2 regions of the Ruegeria sp. ABV3_008 genome follow, and region 2 is predicted to be linked to the other one. Evidence: riboswitches for the same ligand, from Rfam matches in the RefSeq annotation. Region 2 holds a riboswitch; the other holds the start of a gene.
What was found. Region 2 has a riboswitch for cobalamin ahead of ACXAH8_RS11930 (DUF4198 domain-containing protein). Riboswitches for the same ligand answer to the same signal wherever they lie in the genome.
Positions count from the first base shown of each region.

Region 1 (7,509 bases), on a different contig from region 2:
TCGAACGCCACCTGCGAGGCGCGAACCCGCTCGGTTGAGGCCGTCAGGCTAGCCGTTGCCGTTTGGAACCGGACAAAGGCATCTGTCACACCCTGAGTGATGTTCTTCTGCACGTTCAGCAGATTGGCCCGCGACGAATCCCGGGTTGCCATCGCCCGGCGCACGTTGGCCGCAAGACGACCGCCTGCATAGATCGGCTGGTTGAAGTTCAGCGAAACCGTGGCGTCGTTGATGTAGTCATCATTGTCATATCGCTGCGTCACACCCGCATCCGCGTTCAGGCTGACATTGGGCCCAAGGTTGGCACGTTGCTGCTGCACGATCAAATCCAGCGCCCGCACCTGGTGCTGAGCCGATAGAATCGCCGGGTGATTGCGCTGCGCGAGGCTGATTGCCTCGGATTGCGAGCGTGGGAGATTCGGAAGCCCCGGCTGCCCAGCCGTACGCCCCGGCAACTTGCCGACCGCATTAACATACTCGGCCTGAGCGGTGCTGAGATCCCCTCTGGCATCCGCAAGATCCGCGCGCGAACTGGCCAGCTGCGCCTCGGAAAGAGCCACGTCAGTCCGCGTGACTTCACCCACTTCGAAGCGGTCGTTCGAGGCCCGAAGTTCCTCGCTCGACAGATCGACGTTGTTTTGCCGAATCTGGACCGTTTCTTCTTGCAACAGGACGCTCAGATACGCGGTTGCGGCCCGGAAAAGAACCTGCTGTTCGATATCAATCAGCGACTGGCGCGTCGACAGAACCGTTTCCTGTGCGGACTGCTTGCCCAGCACCGATGCCCCGCCATCATATAGAAGCTGGCTGAGGGTGAGACCCGAGAAGAATCGCGACGGGTCAGTGCTTGTTCTGACGGAGTCAGTTCTTGTTCTCGTGTAATCCTGACTGACCTGAACCGTCCAGTTGATGATCGGGCGCAGCGCGGAAAGCGCAATTGCCACGTCTTCGTCCGCTGCCCGCAACAGGGCTCGGTTCTGTTCCAGTAGACCGCTGGTGTTATACGCTCCGATGAACGCATCTGTCAGATTGTCAGCCCAGACGACCCGTCCGGGAACAGTACTCAGGGCAATGGCCGCAGTCACTGCAAGCGCTTTGACCAGCTTTCCCGCTGTCTTTCCACGCATACCAAATCCTCTCAAATCGAAATTACGCTGCCTCTCCGGCAGTTTGCGTCTTTATGTTCAACTAATCAAGGTTGTGGAAACAACAGTCAGCGGACTATAGCGAAAATGCACACTCTTGGGAAAAACCGTCCAAAACCAGCGCACTGGCGTTGAAAGCATCCCGCCAACTGACCACATCACCGGCCTTGCGACCTATGCGAACCGTACCCAGTTGCCCATCCATAAACAGACAGGCGATCCGGCCCTGATCCTTCAATTGGTCCAGTACCGTGTCGGGCACCTGTTCGACACCGCCTTGTATCATAATCACGTCATAAGGGCCATGCTCGGCCGCTCCCTCTTCCAGAGGTCCGACATGAATAACGGCATTGTCGACGTTTTCTTCGGTCAGCACGCTTTGCGCCTCAGAGGCAAGATGTTCGTCGGATTCGACGCCCACCACCAACTGCGCCATCCGCGCGGCGATTGCGGTCGAATAACCGTAGGCCGACGCGATATCGAGGACCATTTCGTCATTCGAGATATTCAGCGCATCCAACATCTTGGCTAGAGTGCGCGGCTCAAGAATGCAGCGGTTGTTGCCCAGATCGATCAACCCTTCGACATAGGCCGCTTCGCGCTGCGCCGTTGGCACAAAGCTTTCACGCGGAACGGACAGCATCGCGTCGATGATTGGAAACTTGGTCACATCCGAGGGTCTTACCTGCGTATCAACCATGGTGCGGCGCCGGGCTGCGAAATCTGACATCTGATCTCTCTTTTCAATCCCTTGGGTAATTGGCTTGTGCCATACTCGACCTGACTCGACAACGGCCCAGATGCCGCAAGCCTGGTTCACGATCCGTTTAGACCGGGTCTTACAAATATTGATTTGCGGCCCAAAATCGACGGCAATCCTCTGGACGCCCCCGATGAAAGCTGCTAAAACGCCCACCACACCACGGCAAGTATTTGATTTTACTTGAAAAGGCGAGTTGGCGGAGTGGTGACGCAGCGGATTGCAAATCCGTGTACACCGGTTCGATTCCGGTACTCGCCTCCACATCCCCCTCCTCTAAATACCGGCTCCGGAATTCAGTTTTCACGAGGAACGCCCCTGAGGCACAACCTCGTAACCTGGTTCTTCCGGCTCATCGTCCTGCATTTCCGTAGGAAAACCCGGTGCGCGGATGTCCAGGCCTGTGGCCTCTTCCAGACGTTTTATGATGTTTGGCGACAGCTCACGCTCGCCAAACCGGGCGATGCCATCCTCAAAGATCTTGATCATCACCGGATTGATTTCCAGCGGAACACCGGCGCGGTCGGCGACGTCCTGAAAGAGGCCGATATCCTTTTTCACCAAATCCATCGTAAACGAAATATCGCGCGAACCGTTCAGGATCACCTGGCTTTCGGTTTCGTGCACGAACGATGTCCCCGACGAGATTTTGATGGCCTCATAGGTGGTGTTCAAATCCATCCCGGCGGCCTTGGCGGTGACCAGCGCTTCGGCACAGGTGATCAGATTGGCCGTCGCCAGATAGTTGGTCAACACCTTCAGAACCGAGGCCGAGCCGAGCTCTCCGGTGTGCAGAACGCGCCGCCCCATGGTCGTAAGGAAGGGCAGAATGCGTTCGAAGGTGTCGCGATCGCAGCCAGCGAAGATCGAGATATTGCCCGTCGCTGCGCGGTGACAGCCACCCGAAACAGGGCAATCGACGGCGGCCCCTCCGCGCTCCAGAACCAATGCACCCAACCGCTTGACCTCGGCCTCGTCAGTGGTGGACATCTCCATCCAGATTTTACCGGGGCCGACCTCAGGCAGCATCTCTTGCATCACCGCGTCCGAGGCCGCAGGCGAAGGCAGGCAGGTGATCACGGCATCGCAATCGCGCATCATCTGTGCCGGGCTTTCAGCCGCTTTGGCCCCTTGCGCGACAAAGGCCTCAACCAAATCGGAACTTAGGTCATGAACCGTCAGGTCGATTCCATTGCGCAGCAATGACCCTGACAGCTTGCCGCCCACATTCCCAAGCCCGATAAAACCTACTTTCATGGATTTCGCCTCCGTTTGCGATTTGAGGCCATGCGACCATGCATCAGCGCCCTGTTCATGCCGCCTAGCGACGCTGGCAGGTCGCTTTTCAACGTGCCGCAGCGGTCTGAGCTGCATCGCGCTTGACAAGCTGCGGGTGCGTGCCGCATGAGCCTCATGTTGGTGTCTGTGAGAACAGATGAAAAGGGAATGCGTCAACGGGTTTTCCGCCAAACGCAGCCGCCCCCGCGACCGTGACCGGAGAGGGTGCCCAAGCCACTGGCGCAAAGCCGGGAAGGCGGGACATCCGACAGAGGACAACTCTGACATCCGCAAGCCGGGAGACCTGCCAGCGCCCGAAGATGAAACCGGACGGGGTGTTCCGGTGTCGGGTCAAGGGACCCGCATGAAACCCCGTCCCCCACGATGAGGATTTGGGGGGATGAGAGACATGACCGAGACCGCTCCGGTCGAATTGCTGGTTTGCACAACCTGTCGTCGCGGGCTGCCCGTTGAAGACGATGAGAAACGCCCCGGCACCCTGTTGCACAAGGCGCTTGAACAGGCGGAGCTGCCGGAAGGGATTACCCTTAAAGCCGTGGAATGCTTGTCGAACTGCAACGAGGGCTGTTCCATCGTGCTGCGCGGCGGCCCGGATCGCTGGACCTTCGTCTATGAGCACCTGAACGAAACAGACCATGTCGACGTGATCGTTGACGGTGCCACCAAGTACCTCGCGACCGAAGACGGCTTGGTCAAATGGCGCGAACGCCCCGAACATTTCCGCAAAAACTGCGCAGCCCGCATTCCCCCGATTGGAGCCCTGAAATGAGCAATCTTGAGAAACTCCCCGTCACTGTGATCACTGGCTTTTTGGGCTCGGGCAAAACAACTCTCGTCAAGCACCTTATGCAGAACCCGCAGGGCAAGCGTCTGGCCGTTGTGGTCAATGAGTTCGGCGATGTTGGCGTCGACGGCGATATCCTGAAATCCTGCGCGATCCCGGATTGTCCGGCGGAAAACATCATGGAACTGGCGAACGGTTGCATCTGCTGCACCGTGGCCGATGATTTCATCCCGACTATCGAAGCCCTGATGGCGCTGGAGCCGCGCCCCGATCACATCCTGATCGAAACTTCTGGCCTCGCCCTGCCCAAGCCGTTGCTGAAGGCGTTCGACTGGCCCGATATCCGTTCCAAAATCACCGTTGATGGCGTGATCGCGCTGGCCGATGCCGAGGCCGTCGCCGCCGGTCGCTTTGCGCCGAATGTCGAAGCCGTGGACGCTCAGCGCCTGGCCGACGATTCGATCGACCATGAAACGCCCCTTTCCGAGGTGTTTGAGGATCAGATTTCCTGCGCCGACATCATCCTGCTGACCAAGCCCGATCTGGCCGGTCCCGAAGGCGTTGCAAAAGCCAAAGAGATCATCGCCGCCGAGGCCCCTCGCCCGCTGCCCGTTGTCGAAGTGGCCGAAGGCGCCGTGGATGTACGTGTCGTTCTGGGGCTGGAAGCGGCTGCAGAAGACGACATGGACGCGCGGCCCAGCCATCACGATGGTCACCACGATCACGAACATGACGATTTCGAAAGCATCATCGTTGATCTGCCGGAACAATCCGATCCTGCCGATCTGGTCGCCAAGATCGAGCGTCTGGCCAATGAGCTGAACATCCTGCGCGTCAAAGGCTATGCCGCCGTTCAAGGCAAACCGATGCGCCTGCTGGTGCAGGCCGTGGGTGCTCGTGTGCGTCACCAGTATGACCGTCCGTGGGAGCCCGGTGAAGACCGCCGCTCGCGCATGGTGGTGATCGCCGAGCATGACGACATCAAAGAAGGAGAAATCCGCGATATCCTCGCGGGTGTAACCGAGGCCGCCGAGTAAGACCTATGCACGTCGTCTTCCGCGAAAGCCACGGGTTAGAAGAAACGGAAACCCCAACCGATCTGGGCCAGAGCCCGGCGGATTTGGTGGTGCTGTCCTTCTCGGACAGCGACCTTGGCGCTTTCGCGGCGGGCTGGCATCGCGGTGGCGGGCCGGATGGGCGTATGCCCACGATGCGGTTGGCGAACCTGACGGCGTTGAAACATCCTCTGTCCGTCGACACCTACGTGGAGCAGACGCTGGAGGGCGCCAAGGGCATTCTGATCCGCCTGATTGGCGGCGTGCCTTACTGGGCTTACGGGCTGCAGCAAGTGCTGTCGCTGGCGAAGGCCAAGGGCATCGCGTTGGCCGTCCTACCCGCCGACGGGCGTGAGGACCCGCGGCTGGATGACTATTCCACCCTGCCCGTCTCGACCCTGCGCCGTCTGGCACATCTCTGCGACACAGGCGGCGAAGTCGCGGCACAGGCCGCCTTGGCGCAGATGGCATTGGCGGCGGGGCTTTATGCCGGCCCGGTTATGGGGGCCAAAACTCTGCCCGAATCCGGCGCGTGGTGTCCTGATCGCGGCGTGATCCCGGTTGAGACTGCCTTTGCGGGCGACGCAAAACGTATCGTCGTCACCTTCTATCGCGCCTATTTGACCTCGGTGGACACGGCCCCTGTCGCCACCGTGATCCGCAGCTTGCGGGGTCGCGGGTTCGAGGCGGTGGGCCTCTTCGCCCCCTCCCTCAAAGCTCCTGCTGCCGCTGAATGGCTGCGTGACAACATCGTCACGCTGAAACCTTCGGCGATCATCAATGCCACCTCCTTCTCGGGCAAAGGCGCGTCGGGTACATCCCCTTTGGACGCGGCGGGCGTGCCCGTGTTTCAGATGGCCCTCGCCACGTCCCGCCGCAAGGCTTGGGCCGAGGCCGAACGGGGCCTTTCCCCCGCTGATCTCGCCATGCATGTGGTGCTGCCCGAAGTGGACGGGCGCATTTCGGCGGGCATTGCCTCGTTCAAAGAACCGGGCAAACGTGACCCGCATCTGGAATATTCCCGCTTTGCCCACCGGGCTGAGCAAGAGCGGATCGAAGCGATTATCGACCGTGTCACCGGCTGGCTGACCCTGCATGACAAACCCAAGGCGGATCAGGTGCCCGCGCTGGTGCTGTCGACCTATCCTGGCAAAGACTGGCAAATGGCGCACGCGGTGGGTCTGGACGCTCTGGCCTCGGCCGAGGCGATGCTGACCGATCTTCAGGCCGAGGGCTACAGCACCGCACCGGCCGAGCCGATTGCTGAAACCCTGCTAGACGCGCGCATCTCATGGCCTCTGGAAGACTACCAGGTAGCCTTGGCAGACCTGCCCGAGCCACTGCGCGCCGATCTCCAAACCGTTTGGGGTAAGCCCGAGGACGACCCGATCTTTACCGAGGGCGCGTTCCACTTCACCGCCTTGCGTCGCGGCAACGCGCTGGTTGCACTACAACCCGAACGCGGCACGCCCGAGCTGCGCGATGACGACTACCACGACCTGTCTCGCACCCCGCGCCATAGCTACGTCGCGTTTTATTTGTGGCTCCGCAAAGGGCTGGGCGCAGACGCGCTGATCCATATCGGCGCACATGGCACTCTGGAATGGCTTCCGGGCAAGTCCGTTGCTCTGTCGGCGAATTGCTGGCCCGAGGCGCTGATCCGCGACTTGCCAGTGATCTACCCCTTCATCGTCAACGACCCAGGCGAGGCCGCGCAAGCCAAGCGCCGGATCGGAGCCGTAACGCTGGGCCATATCCCGCCCCCGATGAAGGAAAGCGGCACTCCGGATCGCATGGTGCGGCTGGAATCTCTGCTCGATGAGTTCTCGAATGCCGACGGACTTGATCCCAAACGCCGCGACCGCCTTCAGGAAGATATCCGCGACGAGGCACAGGCCATCGGGTTGGAGAGCGATCTGGGCCTCGATCAGGCCACCTGCACTGCCGAGGCGGTAACCCGAATCGACCGCTTTGTTTGCGACATCAAAGAAAGCCAGTTTGGCGACGGACTGCATATCTATGGCCGCGCGCCTGAGGTTTCCAGCACTTTCGACCCTTCGCCTTCGGCCCATGCGGAACGGACCGCTCTTATCGACGCGCTGGCCGGGAAACGGATCGAGGCCGGGCCGTCCGGTTCCCCTTATCGCGGTCGCTCGGATGTTCTGCCAACAGGGCGGAACCTTTATACCACCGACCCCCGCTCGGTGCCGACGCGGGCGGCCTACACCCAAGGCGTCAAGCTGGCCGAGGAACTGGTCCGCCGTCACCTTCAGGAAGAAGGCGACTATCCCAAGGGGCTGATCGTTGACCTATGGGGCTCGGCCACCATGCGCACGGCGGGCGAGGAATTCGCCATGGCTTTGCACTTGCTGGGCGTGAAACCGGTCTGGGATAAGGGCTCGGAACGGGTCTCGGGGATCGAAGTGCTGCCGATAACCGACCTCAGCCGCCCGCGCCTGGATGTGA
Region 1 is NZ_JBSWYP010000001.1:62,447-69,955, reverse strand. Features, by position in the region: gene ACXAH8_RS00340 (TolC family outer membrane protein) at 1-1,127, opposite strand, end outside; gene ACXAH8_RS00335 (protein-L-isoaspartate O-methyltransferase family protein) at 1,222-1,875, opposite strand; tRNA gene ACXAH8_RS00330 (tRNA-Cys) at 2,096-2,169, shown strand; gene ACXAH8_RS00325 (NAD(P)-dependent oxidoreductase) at 2,209-3,279, opposite strand; cobalamin riboswitch at 3,306-3,509, shown strand; gene ACXAH8_RS00320 (DUF1636 family protein) at 3,593-3,973, shown strand; gene cobW (cobalamin biosynthesis protein CobW) at 3,970-5,025, shown strand; gene cobN (cobaltochelatase subunit CobN) at 5,031-7,509, shown strand, end outside.
Region 1: it holds a riboswitch for cobalamin, as region 2 does, so the genes downstream of both, ACXAH8_RS00320 (DUF1636 family protein) here and ACXAH8_RS11930 (DUF4198 domain-containing protein) in region 2, are expected to answer to the same signal.

Region 2 (7,509 bases):
TTGCGGGCGTACGTGAAGACGTCACCGACATCATCCTGAACCTCAAAGGCGTATCGCTGCGCATGGAAGTCGAAGGCCCCAAGCGCCTGTCGATCAATGCCAAAGGCCCCGCAGTTGTCACCGCTGGTGACATTAGCGAAAGCGCGGGCATCGAGGTTCTGAACCGTGATCACGTCATCTGCCACCTGGATGATGGCGCCGACCTGTTCATGGAACTGACCGTAAACACCGGCAAGGGCTACGTCTCGGCTGAGAAGAACAAGCCTGAAGATGCACCCATCGGCCTGATCCCGATCGACGCGATCTACTCGCCGGTCAAGAAGGTTGCCTATGACGTTCAGCCGACCCGTGAAGGTCAGGTTCTGGACTATGACAAGCTGACCCTGAAGATCGAAACTGATGGCTCGATCACTCCGGAAGATGCACTGGCCTATGCGGCTCGTATCCTGCAGGATCAGCTATCGATTTTCGTCAACTTCGACGAGCCGGAATCGGCTGGCCGCCAGGACGAAGACGATGGTCTGGAGTTCAACCCGCTGCTGCTGAAAAAAGTCGACGAGCTGGAGCTGTCGGTCCGTTCGGCAAACTGCCTGAAGAACGACAACATCGTTTACATCGGCGACCTGATCCAGAAGACCGAAGCCGAGATGCTCCGCACTCCGAACTTCGGCCGAAAGTCGCTGAACGAGATCAAAGAAGTGCTGTCCGGCATGGGTCTGCACCTCGGCATGGATGTCGAGGATTGGCCGCCCGACAACATCGAAGATCTGGCGAAGAAATTCGAAGACGCGTTTTAAGCGCGTCTTCCCAAATGCCCGGGATTTCCGGGGACAATACGGGCACTTCCGCCCCAAGGAGAGCCGGTGACACGCATCGCCGGCCAGACAAAGCAAAACGCAAGATAGGAACTGAAAAATGCGTCACGCACGTGGTTACCGCCGCCTGAACCGTACTCATGAGCACCGCAAAGCTCTGTTTGCAAACATGGCAGGCTCGCTCATTGAGCATGAGCAAATCAAAACAACTCTGCCCAAGGCAAAAGAACTGCGCCCGATCATCGAAAAGCTGGTCACTCTGGGCAAGCGCGGCGACCTGCACGCTCGTCGTCAGGCCGCAGCACAGCTGAAAGAAGACAAAGACGTCGCAAAGCTGTTCGAAGTTCTGGGCCCCCGTTACGCGGAGCGTCAGGGCGGTTATGTCCGCATCCTGAAAGCTGGCTTCCGCTATGGCGACATGGCCCCGATGGCGATCATCGAATTCGTTGATCGTGACGTCGACGCCAAAGGCGCGGCTGACAAAGCCCGCGTTGCAGCCGAAGAGGCCGCAGAAGAATAAGAAAGCCTACAGCTTTCAAAAAAGAACTCCGTGTCCTCGACGCGGGGTTTTTTTGTTTTGCGCATTTGCAAACTGCTTGCATCGGCGCGACCAAAATAGGCTTTCTCATACAGCGACCAGCTTGCCGTCTCGCAATTCCAGTCTGTCCGGGGCAAGCGCATCGCGAAATGCAGGAGAATGGCTGACCAGTAGGATAGCTTGAGGCAGAGATTGCAGGATTTCGAGCAACCGCGCCTCGTTTTTAGTGTCCAGCGCATTGGTCGGCTCATCCAGCAGCAGGGCCTGTGGCTCCATCGCCAGAACCGTTGCCAGCGTGATCAGACGCTTTTCCCCGCCTGACAGTTTATGCGTGGTTCGTTCCTTCAGATGCATGAGGTCGAGATCGCGGAGAACGCGATCCACGATTGCCAAGGCCTCGTCGCGCGTCTTGCCGAGGTTCAGTGGACCAAAGGCAATGTCCTCGGCCACAGTGGGACAGAACAACTGGTCGTCGGGGTCCTGAAAGACAAGGCCGATATGGCGGCGCACGTCATGGAAATCGGCCTCGGCCTGCCTTGGTTTGCCAAAGACGGTCACCATACCCGAGGACGGTCGCTGCAGACCAAGTGTGATACGTAGAAGCGTGGATTTCCCGGCCCCGTTCGGGCCGGTCAGTGACAGGCGTTGTCCGGGCTCCAGCCGCAGGTTTGCGCCGTTCAGAACCGGTGCTTGTCCGGGATAGGCAAAGCAGATGTCGTCCAGCGCGATGAGTGTCATGCGAATTCCACTAGGATCAGGGCGAGGCAGAGGCCTCCAAACCCGGCAGCAAAGACAATATCCCGGCGGGTCAGGCTATAGTCTTGCAGCAACAGCATCTTGCCTGAAAACCCCCGACATTTCATCGCGCCGAGGATGCGCTCGGACCGTTCGATTGCCCGGACCAGCATCATCCCGACCAGGTAGCCGAAGCTACGGTAGGTGTGCCAGTTGGTGCCGGGGCGGAAGCCTCGGACTTTCATCGCGGCGCGGAGGCGTTGATATTCCTCATGTAGGACATCGATGTAGCGGATGGTGAACATCAAAAGATGCACGAGTGTTTCCGGGCAGCGCAGCCGGTGCAGGGCGTGGCCCAGAGTGACAGGCTCCATTGTGCCGACCAGAACCATTACGGTCAGGATCACGGCGTTGGCGGTCAGCGCGATTTCCACGGCTTTCCAGAGCCCCTGCCAGCTGGCTGGAAACCCCCAGATGGTAAACATCGGGTCGCCGGGCATCGTGAAGGGCAGGAGGACCAGCATGAAGATGATGAAACTGTCCATCATCGCCATCCGCTTGAGCATTTTGTGCCAAGGCAGTCGGGATAGCACCAGTAGAGCCAGCGCGATCATCAACGCCGCCGCAAGCGCGGGCAGGGCGGATAGGGAGACCACAACGACCGCAAACAAAACAGACATGACGATGCGCACGCGCGGATCAAGCGAGGTAATCAACCCTCGTTGACCGATCGTGCCAGCCTCGGCCAGCGTCCGTTCCTGTAGTTCCAGTACGTGTGCCATCAGCCTGCGAGTTTCCTCCGCGCCGCGAGGTAGAAGCCCAGCCCGAAGAGGCCAAAGATGTATCCGATGCCGCCCAGAATGGTCTGGAGGTCGTTATGTTCGCGATAGGCGGCGATTTCCCGGCGCAGGGGGCGTATTTCGTCACGCACGGCGGCCGCAATGGCCTGACGTTCCTCATCGCTGAGGGAGGCCACTTTGACACCACCCGAGGCAGGCGCTGGCGACGCTGACGGCGTGTTCTGGACGGCGACGCCCATGATCTTGGCGACGTCCTCGACGGGCATGGTGACCTCGGCCACGTGACCGGCGCCAAGGTCGGCAAAGAAGGTATGGGCGACGGGTGCGGTGGGTGTGTAGATGAAGAACCCGTCGGCGTCGGTCGTGGCTCGACCCAGCTCGACCCCGTTTGGATCGGTCACGACGACCTCGGTATCGGTCGCCATGGTGCCGTTGGAGAAGCCGATTTCCCCTTCGATCGCATCGCCGGACGCAAAGACTCCGGCAATCACCTTATGGGCCAGCGCGGGCAGAGGGGCCGCGCATAGGGCCAGGATGAGCGCAATCTTTCTCATGTGGCGGGCCTTGTCAGGAACAGTTCAGGTTTGACTTTTCGCGCGAGAAGAACGGCAAATCCGGTCAGGACGGCCTCGACTATCATAACCGGGATGTGGGCAAAGAAGACCAGCTTGGCGGCAGGGAGGAATTCGTCCCCTGAAAGGGCCAATGAAATGCCCACCATGACGGTCGTGGCTGCAATGGCAAAGGCACCACCTATGCCACCCCAAATCGCTCCATGGACCGGCGAACCGCGCCCGATCAGGGGGCGGAACAGCAGCCCCGCCAGAACGGCCGGAAAGGCGATGTTAAGCGTATTGATCCCCAGCACCGTAAGCCCGCCGAAGCCGAAAAAGACTGCCTGCAGGAGCAGACCCACAAACAGGGCCGGGAAGGCGGCCCAGCCAAGCAAAAGCCCGGCCAGACCGTTGAGGATCAGATGCACCGACGACGGCCCAATCGGCACGTGGATCAGAGAGGCCACGAAGAAACTGGCCGCTAGCACCCCTGCTGTGGGGATGCGGTCCAGATCCAGCGACCTGAGGCCCATTGCGACCCCACCAGCGGCGGCAACGGCTCCGCCGATGACCACCGGGTTGGACAGGGCTCCGTCGACGATGTGCATCTGTGGTTACTCCATGTCCCAGGCGCGGATCCAGATCACCGCGTCCTGGCTCAGCTCTTTGCCTTCATGTTCGGTTTCAGGACCAGCGCCCAGGGCGGCAAAGCCCCAGTAACCAGCTTTCGGGACACCGAAGGAGAAATAGCCATTCGCGTCGGAAAGGGCGACAACAGCACCACCCGGCATCGGCGAAACAGTGGGATCGGACGAGGCTTGGCTGTCGAAACTGGGTTTGGCGGCCATATATTCGATCTCGATCTCAGCGCCGGCAACCGGTTCGCCATTTGCCAGAACCTGACCGGTGAAGGTCGAGCCTGCGATGATGTTGTAGGGCTTGTTCAGCGGTACGATCTCAGTCGCCAGACCTGCAGGGTTCATCCAATCGGTCGGCAGTTCGTTGCGGTTCAGGAACGCCTTGGTGATCTGCTGGATATAAATATCCTCGGCCTCTTCGTAGTAGGGCTGAGGCACAGTGACCATTACGTAGTCGCCCGAACGCTTGACCGGAACAGATCCCTGGAAGGCCGCACCTTCGTTCTCTGGGCTCGAAAAGCGGATGGGTTCCAGCGTGTCCAGCAGGTCGGTCTTTTCGCCGTTGTGGATCACATAGAATTCCTGCGGCTTTTCCAGATCCATGACATGGCCGTTTTCAAACGGGTGCCAGAAGATCAACTTGACCGGCACGTCGCCCGGTGCCTCGATCAGCGTGTCCGTGGTGTATTCCAGCAGAAAATGTGCGTGCGCCATCGCTGGAATCGCCAGCGCAGCAGCAGCCGTGCAAAACAGTTTCTTCACAAGGTCTTTCCTTCGTCCTTCGTGCCAACCCCGGCACGTTTCTTGCTTGATATCGAGGTGAACGAGACCATTTGCCCGAAAAGAGGGCATTGGCCCAATGCACACCCCGGCATCGGTGACACACCCCTTCCGAGGGTGTATATCCGGCAGGTCTCCTGACTTGCGGGTCAAAGCATGGGGCTGGCCTTCCCGGGTGGAACCCAGTGGCGTGTCAGCCCTGCTCACCGCCTACAGTTGCGGGGGCAGTTGCGGCATTGGGTGGATCAGAATTCCCCGCACCGCATTCCCTTTTCTCCGGCGAACCCGGAACCGGACATAAGGATGCTGATGACAGAGATTCCCATTACCGGTCAATCTCTATTTCAACCCTTAGCGATAACATCCTGTCGATAGGATCGGGTGTTCTTGTTCTGCCAACCGGGTATCGTTTTTAGCGAAGACGTGCTTGCAAGCGACGACCAGAGAATGCGCGCGTTTACAACGCAATCTGGACATCAGAATCAGATGGATGCATCCTGCGCGGCGTCAGACTCCGGCGTAGCGCGCTTGTGTTCGGCGCCCTATTCCCCACAAGCCCCGGAGGCCCAATGTCTGAGATCAAACAAGGCGACACAGTTCGCATCCACTATACCGGCACGCTGCTGGACGACACCGTCTTTGACAGCTCGGACGGGCGCGATCCGCTGGAATTCGTTGTCGGTTCGGGCCAGATCATTCCCGGCCTCGACAGTGCCATGCCAGGACTGGCGGTTGGCGACAAGAAACGGGTCGAGATTGCCTGTGTCGACGCTTATGGCCCGATCAACCCGGCGATGCGGCAGGACATCCCGCGTGAGGGTATTCCGGATGACATCCCGCTAGAGCCTGGAACCCAGTTGCAGATGCAGACCCCCGACGGTCAGGCGCTGCCTGTTACGGTTGTCGAAGCGAACGAGGCCACGGTGACGCTGGACGCCAATCACCCGCTGGCTGGTCAGGACCTGATTTTCGATATCGAGGTTGTCTCAGTGAACTGAAGGGTTGGGGGATTAGCCCCAAAGCCCGTCAAGCGCTGCGCGGACCTGCGGTTGCGTGAGGAACACGAACAAGACCAGCAATGTGGTCAGCGTCAAAAGCAGAACACGGGCGCGGGGGCTCAGGAACCCCGTTTTCCGTTTGGTCTGGGTGCCACGCGTATTGCTGGCAAGGATCTGGTCGGTTTTGCTCATGCCCATATCCCTGACGCCGAAAGATGGTCAAATCTTGGCGGCGTCTGGGAAAGATATGGTCACATGAAATCCGGCTGTGGCATTCCAAGCACGTGGAAACCGCCATCCACCCGGATGATCTCACCCGAGGTGCAAGCCCCCGCGTCCGAGGTCAGGTAAACCGCTGTGCCGCCGACGGCCTCCAGCGTAGCGTTCGAGCGCATCGGTGCATTCTGGTCGCAGAACTTGTACGTCTTGCGCGCGCCGCCGATTGCAGCCCCAGCCAGGGTCTTCATCGGACCGGGCGAAATCGCGTTCACGCGGATGCCCTCTGGGCCGAGATCGTTGGCAAGATAGCGTGTCGCCGATTCCAGCGCGGCCTTGGCAACGCCCATCACGTTGTAGTTCGGAACCACACGATTCGAGCCCTGATAGGTCAGTGTCAGCAGCGAGCCGCCATTGTCCTTCATCAGCGGATAGGCGCGGCGGGCGACCTCGATGAACGAGTAGGCCGACACATCCATCGAGTGCTTGAAATTGGCCCTTGTGGTGTTCAGAAACCGGCCTGTCAGCTCGTTCTTGTCCGAATAGGCAATCGCGTGGACGACAAAGTCGATGGTGGGCCAGCGTTCGCCCAACTCGCCAAAAGCGCGATCCAGCGAGGCGTCATCGGTGACATCCGCATCCACCATGAAGTCGCTGCCGAGGCTTTCCGCTAATGGCTGCAGACGCTTCCCGAACGCGTCGCCCTGATAGGTGAAAGCCAGCTCAGCCCCTGCTTCATGCATCGCTTTCGAGATACCCCAGGCAATCGACCGGTCATTGGCGACACCCATGATCAGGCCGCGTTTCCCTTTTAGAACTTCCGACATCTCGTTCACCCGTTATACTTTGACAGGATCATGGATCCGTTCGTGCCACCAAAGCCGAAGCTGTTGGTCATGACCGAATCCAAACCTGCATTTTCAACCACTTGAGTTGCAATTTCACCGGGCTGGATGCCTTCGGCTAGTGTGTCGACATTGATCGACGGAGTTATGAAATCATTGTCCAGCATGAGCAGGCAGAAGATCGCCTCAAGCGCGCCAGCCGCGCCCTGTGCGTGCCCGGTCATCGACTTGGTGGATGAGATCGGAGGTACCTGACCTTCGCCGAAGATGCGACGCACGGCTTCAACCTCGCCCACGTCCCCAACCGGGGTCGAGGTGCCGTGCGCGTTGATGTAGCCAACCTTGCGGCCTTCGGGCAGGGTCGACAGCGCTAGGCGCATCGCGCGCTCACCGCCTTCGCCGGATGGGGCCACCATGTCATGACCGTCCGAGGTTGCGGCGTAGCCGGTCACCTCGGCGTAGATCTTGGCACCGCGCGCCAGCGCATGGTCCAGATCCTCAAGCACGACAATGCCGCCGCCACCCGAAATCACGAAGCCGTCGCGGTCCTGATCGAACGCACGCGAGGCTTTCTGCGGAGTGTCGTTATA
Region 2 is NZ_JBSWYP010000006.1:71,208-78,716, reverse strand. Features, by position in the region: gene ACXAH8_RS11960 (DNA-directed RNA polymerase subunit alpha) at 1-797, shown strand, start outside; gene rplQ (50S ribosomal protein L17) at 916-1,335, shown strand; gene ACXAH8_RS11950 (energy-coupling factor ABC transporter ATP-binding protein) at 1,441-2,091, opposite strand; gene cbiQ (cobalt ECF transporter T component CbiQ) at 2,088-2,870, opposite strand; gene ACXAH8_RS11940 (Ig-like domain-containing protein) at 2,870-3,442, opposite strand; gene cbiM (cobalt transporter CbiM) at 3,439-4,050, opposite strand; gene ACXAH8_RS11930 (DUF4198 domain-containing protein) at 4,057-4,842, opposite strand; cobalamin riboswitch at 4,971-5,171, opposite strand; gene ACXAH8_RS11925 (FKBP-type peptidyl-prolyl cis-trans isomerase) at 5,430-5,858, shown strand; gene ACXAH8_RS11920 (hypothetical protein) at 5,871-6,050, opposite strand; gene ACXAH8_RS11915 (enoyl-ACP reductase FabI) at 6,110-6,901, opposite strand; gene fabB (beta-ketoacyl-ACP synthase I) at 6,907-7,509, opposite strand, start outside.